DNA from 2 places in the Nocardioides sp. NPDC127514 genome. Region 2 is predicted to be linked to the other one. Evidence: riboswitches for the same ligand, from Rfam matches in the RefSeq annotation. Region 2 holds a riboswitch; the other holds the start of a gene.
What was found. Region 2 has a riboswitch for cobalamin ahead of ABTX24_RS05960 (ferredoxin-like domain-containing protein). Riboswitches for the same ligand answer to the same signal wherever they lie in the genome.

Region 1: linked by a shared signal. The riboswitch ahead of ABTX24_RS29490 (FecCD family ABC transporter permease) and the one ahead of ABTX24_RS05960 (ferredoxin-like domain-containing protein) in region 2 are both predicted to bind cobalamin.

What each region holds. Positions count from the first base shown of each region.
Region 1 covers NZ_JBEORF010000057.1:4,320-7,713, reverse strand. Annotated here, with positions in the region: gene ABTX24_RS29495 (ABC transporter ATP-binding protein) at 1-509, opposite strand, end outside; gene ABTX24_RS29490 (FecCD family ABC transporter permease) at 506-1,516, opposite strand; cobalamin riboswitch at 1,637-1,820, opposite strand; cobalamin riboswitch at 1,909-2,126, shown strand; gene ABTX24_RS29485 (ribonucleotide-diphosphate reductase subunit beta) at 2,259-3,278, shown strand; gene ABTX24_RS29480 (ribonucleoside-diphosphate reductase subunit alpha) at 3,278-3,394, shown strand, end outside.
Region 2 covers NZ_JBEORF010000005.1:198,778-202,171, forward strand. Annotated here, with positions in the region: gene ABTX24_RS05950 (ion transporter) at 1-57, shown strand, start outside; gene ABTX24_RS05955 (ABC transporter substrate-binding protein) at 43-1,209, opposite strand; cobalamin riboswitch at 1,314-1,517, shown strand; partial or broken gene ABTX24_RS05960 (ferredoxin-like domain-containing protein) at 1,574-1,762, shown strand; gene ABTX24_RS05965 (precorrin-8X methylmutase) at 2,453-3,061, shown strand; gene cobJ (precorrin-3B C(17)-methyltransferase) at 3,058-3,394, shown strand, end outside.

The sequences.
Region 1 (3,394 bases), on a different contig from region 2:
ATCACCGGGCTCTCCTGGGCGAGGCCCCTGGCCATGACCGCCCGGCGCCGCTCGCCGCCGGAGAGCCGGTCGCACGGGTCGTCGATGCGGTCGGCGAGGCCGACGGCGTCGAGGGCCGCCCGGACGATCTCCCGCTCCTGCCGCCCGCCTCGCGACCAGGGCCGGGTGCGGGGCACCCGGCCCAGCGCGACCATCTCCCCGACGAGCAGCTCGGCGGAGGCGACCTCCTCCTGGGGGACGTACGCCAGCCGGCGGGCGCGTTCGCGCGAGCCGATCCGGGCGGTCTCCTGGAGCCGTCCGGACTCATCGGCGAGACAGGCCTGGCCGGCGCTGGGACGCAGCACCCCGGCCAGGATCCGCAGCAGCGTCGACTTCCCCACGCCGTTGACGCCGACGATGCCGAGGCGGGTGCCCACCGGCACCTCCAGGTCGACGTCGCGCAGCACCTCGCGCTGGCCCAGCCGCGCGGAGACCCCGCGCAGCCGGAGCACGGCCGCGGACCCGCTCATCGGTCGCCTCCGAAGCGGTACTGACCGCGACCGAGCAGCAGCAGAAACAGGGGCGCGCCGACGACGCCGGTGACCACCCCCAGCGGGATCTCCTGCGGGCGTGCCACCAGCCGGGCGAGCACGTCGACCCACAGCAGGAACACCCCACCTGCCAGGGCCGCGACCGGGAGCACCACCCGGTGCCGCGCGCCCACGAGCAGCCGGGCCGCGTGCGGCACGATCAGACCGACGAACCCGATCCCACCACTGACCGCAACCAGGATCCCGACGAGCACCGCCAGAGCGACGAAGAGAGTCGTACGCAGCGCCGCGACGTTCACGCCGAGCGCGGCAGCCGTCTCGGGCCCGGCGGCGAGGGCGTCCAGCCAGCGGTGCAGCGCCAGCATCGCGAGACCGAGGACGAGGCTGAGTGCCGCGGGCAGCCACAGCTTCTCCCAGCTGGCACCGCCGACGCTGCCGAGCATCCAGAACATCACCGAGTCCGCCGCGCGCGGATCGTCGCTCATGAAGACCAGGAACGAGGCGATGGCGGAGAGCCCCGAGGAGAGCACGACCCCGGAGAGCACCAGCCGGATCGGAGTCAGCCCACCTTGGGCGGTGGCCACCAGCCAGACCAGCAGCGCCGAGCCGACGGCTCCGAGCAGGGCGCCGCCGGAGACGGCGTACGTGCCGAGACCGGCCAGCGCGCCCGTGGTGATCGCGGCCGTCGCGCCCACCGAGGCGCCGGAGCTGATCCCGAGCAGGAACGGGTCGGCGAGCGGGTTGCGGACCAGGGTCTGCATGCCGGCACCGGCCACGGCCAGACCCGCGCCGACGGCGAGCGCCATCAGCGCCCGGGGGACGCGCAGCTCCCACACGATCACGTCCCACTTCCCCGGTGCGTCGCCCTGGAGCCGGTCGACGACGGCCGCGACGACCTCGCCGAGAGGGATCCGCTCGGAGCCGAAGGCCAAGGACGCCACGGCGCTGAACGCGGCGGCGAGCAGCAGCCCGACGACCAGCGGCACGAACGGAAGCCGCCGCCTCCCGGCACCGGCGGGGCTCGGGATCAGGGTGGGGGTCTCGCGGCACGGCGTCTGCACGCAGTTCGGCCTCTCAGGTCCTCTGGACCCTGGTCGCGAGGGCCGTGACGAACGTCTGAGCCGACAGGTTTTCGGACTCGGGTTCAACCGGCGACGCTGCCTTCCCAGGGACCCGTTCCCCAGTGGCTGCCTAGCGTCGCCGTCGCCCTCACCGCTGCGCGCCAGTCCCGGATTCACACCGGAGTTCCCTGGCATCCATCAGGATGCGTTCGACTCGGCGCAGAGGCTAGCACGGGTCGTAGAACCGGTGCCGAGGATGTTTCCGACGACACGGCGAAGCACAAGATCTAGGAAGTTGCATTGATGTAATTCCCGCATATAGTGGTCCTCGCAGCTGGTTCTCCCACCTCGGCGACGGGGCGGGAGAGGCAAGAGGGAACCCGGTGCGAGTCCGGGACTGCCCCGCAGCGGTGAGTGGGAACGACCGCCGTCACGAAGCACTGGGAGCAAGCCATGCCCCTGGGAAGCGACGGCCACTAGGACCAGCACGACCACGCCCACGAGTCCGAAGACCTGCCAGTGCCCACCTCATGGTGGGGTCCGCGACCTCGAGGGAAGGTCAGGGGATCGAGCGAGCACCACGTGACCGGGTCCGCCCGGCGCGCTGCCGCCGTCCTCCCTGCCCCGGCACGGATGCACGAGACATCCAGCGGGCCGCGGGGCCCGCGTGAGCAAGGGGGCATGGGGCTTGATCGACACCGAGGGTCTACCGATCCGCACCGAGAAGTCGGCGTACGTCTTCGACTATCCGATGGCCGAGGACCTGGCCAAGAAGCAGCGGAGCATCTTCTGGACGGCCGAGGAGATCCCGGTCGAGAACGACAAGCAGGACTTCCTGGTCAACATGACCGACGCCGAGCAGGCGGCGGTGAAGACCACGCTGAAGCTGTTCACCATCTACGAGCTGATCCTCGGCGGCGAGGTGTGGGGCGACCGGATCTTCCACGCGTTCCCGCGTCCGGAGGTCCAGATGATGGCCAATGCCTTCTCCTTCGCCGAGCTGAACATGCACGCGCCGTTCTACGCGAAGCTCAACAAGGTGCTGATGATCGACACCGAGGAGTTCTACGACTCCTACAAGAACGACCCGGTGCTGGCCGAGCGGATCCAGTTCGTGTGGGACGCGATCGCCGACGAGGACCTCCTCTACGCGCTGAGCGTCTTCACGCTGATGGAGAACTGCGTCCTCTACTCCAACTTCGCCTTCCTCAAGCACTTCCAGTCCGGTGGGAAGAACCTGCTGCAGAACGTGATCAGCGGCATCAACTTCTCCGCCCGCGACGAGAACCTGCACGCCACCGGCGGCGCCTGGCTGTTCAACACCACTCTGGACGAGTACGCCGCCACCGTCCCGGCCGACAAGTTCGAGGCCGAGCGCGACGACCTCTTCGCGAGGGTCCGTGGCGTCGCCGAGCACCTCTACGCCCACGAGGCCCGGATCGTGGAGATGCTCTTCGACCACGGTCCGATCACCGGCATCGACCAGGCCGACCTGGAGACCTTCGTGAGGTCCCGCATCGACATGACCCTGGAGAACATGCGGATGGAGCCGCTGTTCAACGTCGAGGCCAACCCGATCGCCGAGTGGTTCTACAGCGGCATCAACGGCACCCAGTTCCACGACTTCTTCCAGGTCACCGGCAACGAATACAACCGCAACATCGGCGAGACGGAGTTCAGCTTCTAATGAGCAACAGCAACTGGGAGGCGCTCTCCGCCGAGCGCAAGGCCCTGCAGGCCGACGGCGTCGTGCCCGCCTTCATGACCACGGCGGGCTATGCCATGTTCAAGGCCAAGTACACC
Region 2 (3,394 bases):
CGCGAGGAGCTGGCCGCCACCCGGGCCGAGCTGAAGTCGGACTCAGCTGCCCGCTGAGGCGATCTCCTGCACCACCATGTTGCGGGGACCGTCCGCGGTGCCCTTGACCACCCGCAGGAAGTAGGGCTGGTCGGGGTTGTGGTTGGGGTCGAAGGTCCAGTTCCCGCGCGGGCTGACGATGGTGCCGACCGAGCCGAGGGAGTCGGCGATCTCGTTGCGGTTGACGTCGTCGGAGAGATCGAGCGCCTTGTCGAGCGCGGCCGCGGCGTCGTAGGCCTGCACCGAGTAGACCGTCGGGGTGGCGTCGTACGCCTCGCGGTAGTCCTTCACGAAGGCGTCGTTCATCAGCGAGTCCATCGTGTCGCTGTAGTGGAGCGCGGTCCGTACCCCTGACGCGGCGCTGCCCAGCGCGGACAGCACGTCGCCCTCGGTGAGGTAGCCCGGGCCGTAGAGCCGGGTGCTCTTGGCCAGCCCGGACTCGCGGTACTGCTGCACGAACGCCTCCGCCTCCTTGCCGGCATAGGCGGCGAAGATCGCGTCCGCGCCCGAGTTCTTCGCCTTGTCGAAGAGCCCCGACCACTCCTCGGTCACGCCCGCCGGCGTGTAGCTCTGACCGGCCACGCTGCTGCCGGACGCCTCCAGGGCGATCATGAAGCTGTCGGAGAACTCGTGACCGGCCGCGTCGTCGGACCCGATGACGTACGCCGTGCCCCCGTCGGTCTCCTTGGCGACCGCCGTCCCGAGCGCACCGCCCAGGTCCGAGTTGGTCGAGGACGTACGCCACAGGTAGTCGGAGCCATCGGCGAACTCGTCGGCGCCGGCGCCGGTCACGATCAGCGGCGTCTCGCTGTTGTTCGCGACGTCCTTGGCCGCGAGCGCCGTCTCCGAGCTCGCCAGGCCGACGACCGCCTGGACCTCGTCGTCCTGGATCAGCCTGGTCACCGCGGCGACGCCGGTCTCGGCGCGGTCGCCCTCGTCGGCCTCGATCACGTCGACCAGCCGGCCGCCGAGCTCCCCGCCGTGCTGGTCGAGGTAGAGGTCGAAGCCCCGGCTCATGTCGGTGCCGATCGACTTGTGGACGCCCGAGGTCGGTACGACCAGACCGATCGAGACCTTCGACTCCGAGGTCGTGGCGCAGGCCGTCAGGCCGAGCGCGAGCGCCGGGATGGGCGCCAGAACGAACAACTGCCGGTGAGCCGAGCCTGTCACGGGAGACTCCATCTATGGGGGTGGCCTCGGAAGATTTCGAGTAGCCGAACATTGGCACAAACCCCGGCCGGGCGGCGAGCAATTCGGCGCCGTGTCCCCAAGTCGGTAGTCTCGCCCTGCCAGTCGTACTCCATGCCTGATGGGGTCAGGGAACCCGGTGAAAGTCCGGGACTGACGCGCAGCGGTGAGGATGACGGGCGGGGCACGCCCTCCTTCCGGGGAGAGCAGCCACTGGAGCCTGGCTCCGGGAAGGCGCTCCGTTCCGATCGATTCCGAGTCCGAAGACCTGCTGGCTCTGGCGGCGCCCGCCGCCAGGTCACCACGTGCCCCGCGCAAGGGCACATGACGCAGAGCAGGTGTCCTGATGTCGCGAGTCCGAACCGACCGGTGCCCCGGAGTCGGTCGTCCGTGGGCGGCCGAGGACGGCCTGCTGGTGCGGCTGCGCCTGATCGGCGGGTCCGTCTCGTCCGCCGCGCTGCTCTCGCTGATCTCCGTGGCGGAGACCTATGGCGACGGGCGGATCTACCTCACCGGTCGCGCCAACCTGCAGGTGCGCGGCCTGCCGAGCGTCGACGGCGGGCTGCCGGGCGAGGTGCTCACCGCGCTGAAGGCGACCGGACTGGTGCCGGCGCAGACCCACGAGCTCGTACGCAACGTGATGGTCTCCCCGCAGACCGGTCTCGCCGGTGGCCGGGCCGACCTGCGCGGCGTCGCCGCGTCCCTGGACCGGCTGCTGTGCGCCTCGCCGCGGCTGGCCGCGCTGCCGGGCCGGTTCCTCTTCGTGCTCGACGACGGCCGCGGCGACCTGGTCTCGCGGGAGTGCGACCTGGGCGTGGTGGCGCTGTCTGCCACGGAGGGACAGTTGCGCGTCGGCGGCTCCTGGGGGCCGGTCGTGCCGCTCGCCGAGGCCGCTTCCCGGCTGGTCGCGCTCGCCTCACGTTTCCTGGACGTACGCGGCGAGGGGCCGTCGGCGCCCTGGCACGTCTCCGAGCTCGACGCACCGATGGTCGAGCCGGTCGCGGCCGACGACCGGGTCCCGGCCGCGACCGAGGAGCTCGGCTACGGGCCGGTGCCCGGTGGCGATCACGTCGCCGCCCCGGACGGCGCCCTGGACCGGGCCGCGGTCTCGGCGCTGGCGGAGCGGGTGCCGGCGGTCGTGGTGACGCCGTGGCGTGGCGTACTCGTGCCTACGCCGCAGGTGCGGCCGCCCCGGCGCTACGACTACATCGACCAGGGGCCGGCGATCTACGTCGACTCCTTCGCGACCATCCGGCGCGAGGCCGACCTCTCTGCGGTGCCGGCCGACGCCGAGCGGCTCGCGGTGCGGATGATCCACGGCAGCGGGCAGGTCGACCTCGCCTCCGACCTGGTCATCCACCCCGGACTCGTGAAGGCCGCGCGGGGTGCGCTGGAGGCAGGAGCGCCGATCCTGTGCGACGCGACGATGGTCGCCACCGGGGTCACCCGCAGCCGGCTTCCGCGCGACAACGAGGTGCTCTGCATGCTCGGTGACGACCGGGTCCCGGCGCTTGCGCGCGAGTGGGGAACGACCCGCACCGCCGCGGCGCTGTCCCTGTGGGAGCCGTACCTCGAGGGCGCGGTGGTCGCCATCGGCAACGCCCCGACGGCGCTCTTCCACCTGCTCGAGATGATCCTCGACGGCGGTCCGCGGCCGGCCGCGATCGTCGGCTGCCCGGTCGGCTTCATCGGCGCGGCCGAGTCGAAGGAGGCGCTCGCCTCGTTCGCCGACGACCACGGGATCGACATCCCCTACGTCACCGTCCGGGGCCGCCGCGGCGGCTCCGCGATGACCTCCTCCGCCCTCAACGCACTCGCCCAGGAGCAGGAATGAGCACGGACGTACGCGGGCGGTTCACCGTCGTCGGGATCGGTCCGGGCGATCCCGAGCTGATCACCCTCAAGGCCGCCCGGCTGATCGGCGCGGCCCCTGTGATCGCCTACCACGCCGGGGTGCGCAAGCAGTCGCACGCTCGGCGGATCGCGTCGTCCCTGATCCCCGCCGACGCGGTGGAGGAGGAGCTGCGCTACCCGGTCACCACCGGGACCACCTCGCACCCGGGCGGCTATGTCGGTGCCATGGCCGAGTTCTACGAGTCCTGCGCAGTCCGGCTCTCCGCCCATCTCGACGCCGGCCGCGACGTGGTCCTGCTCGCCGAGGGCGACC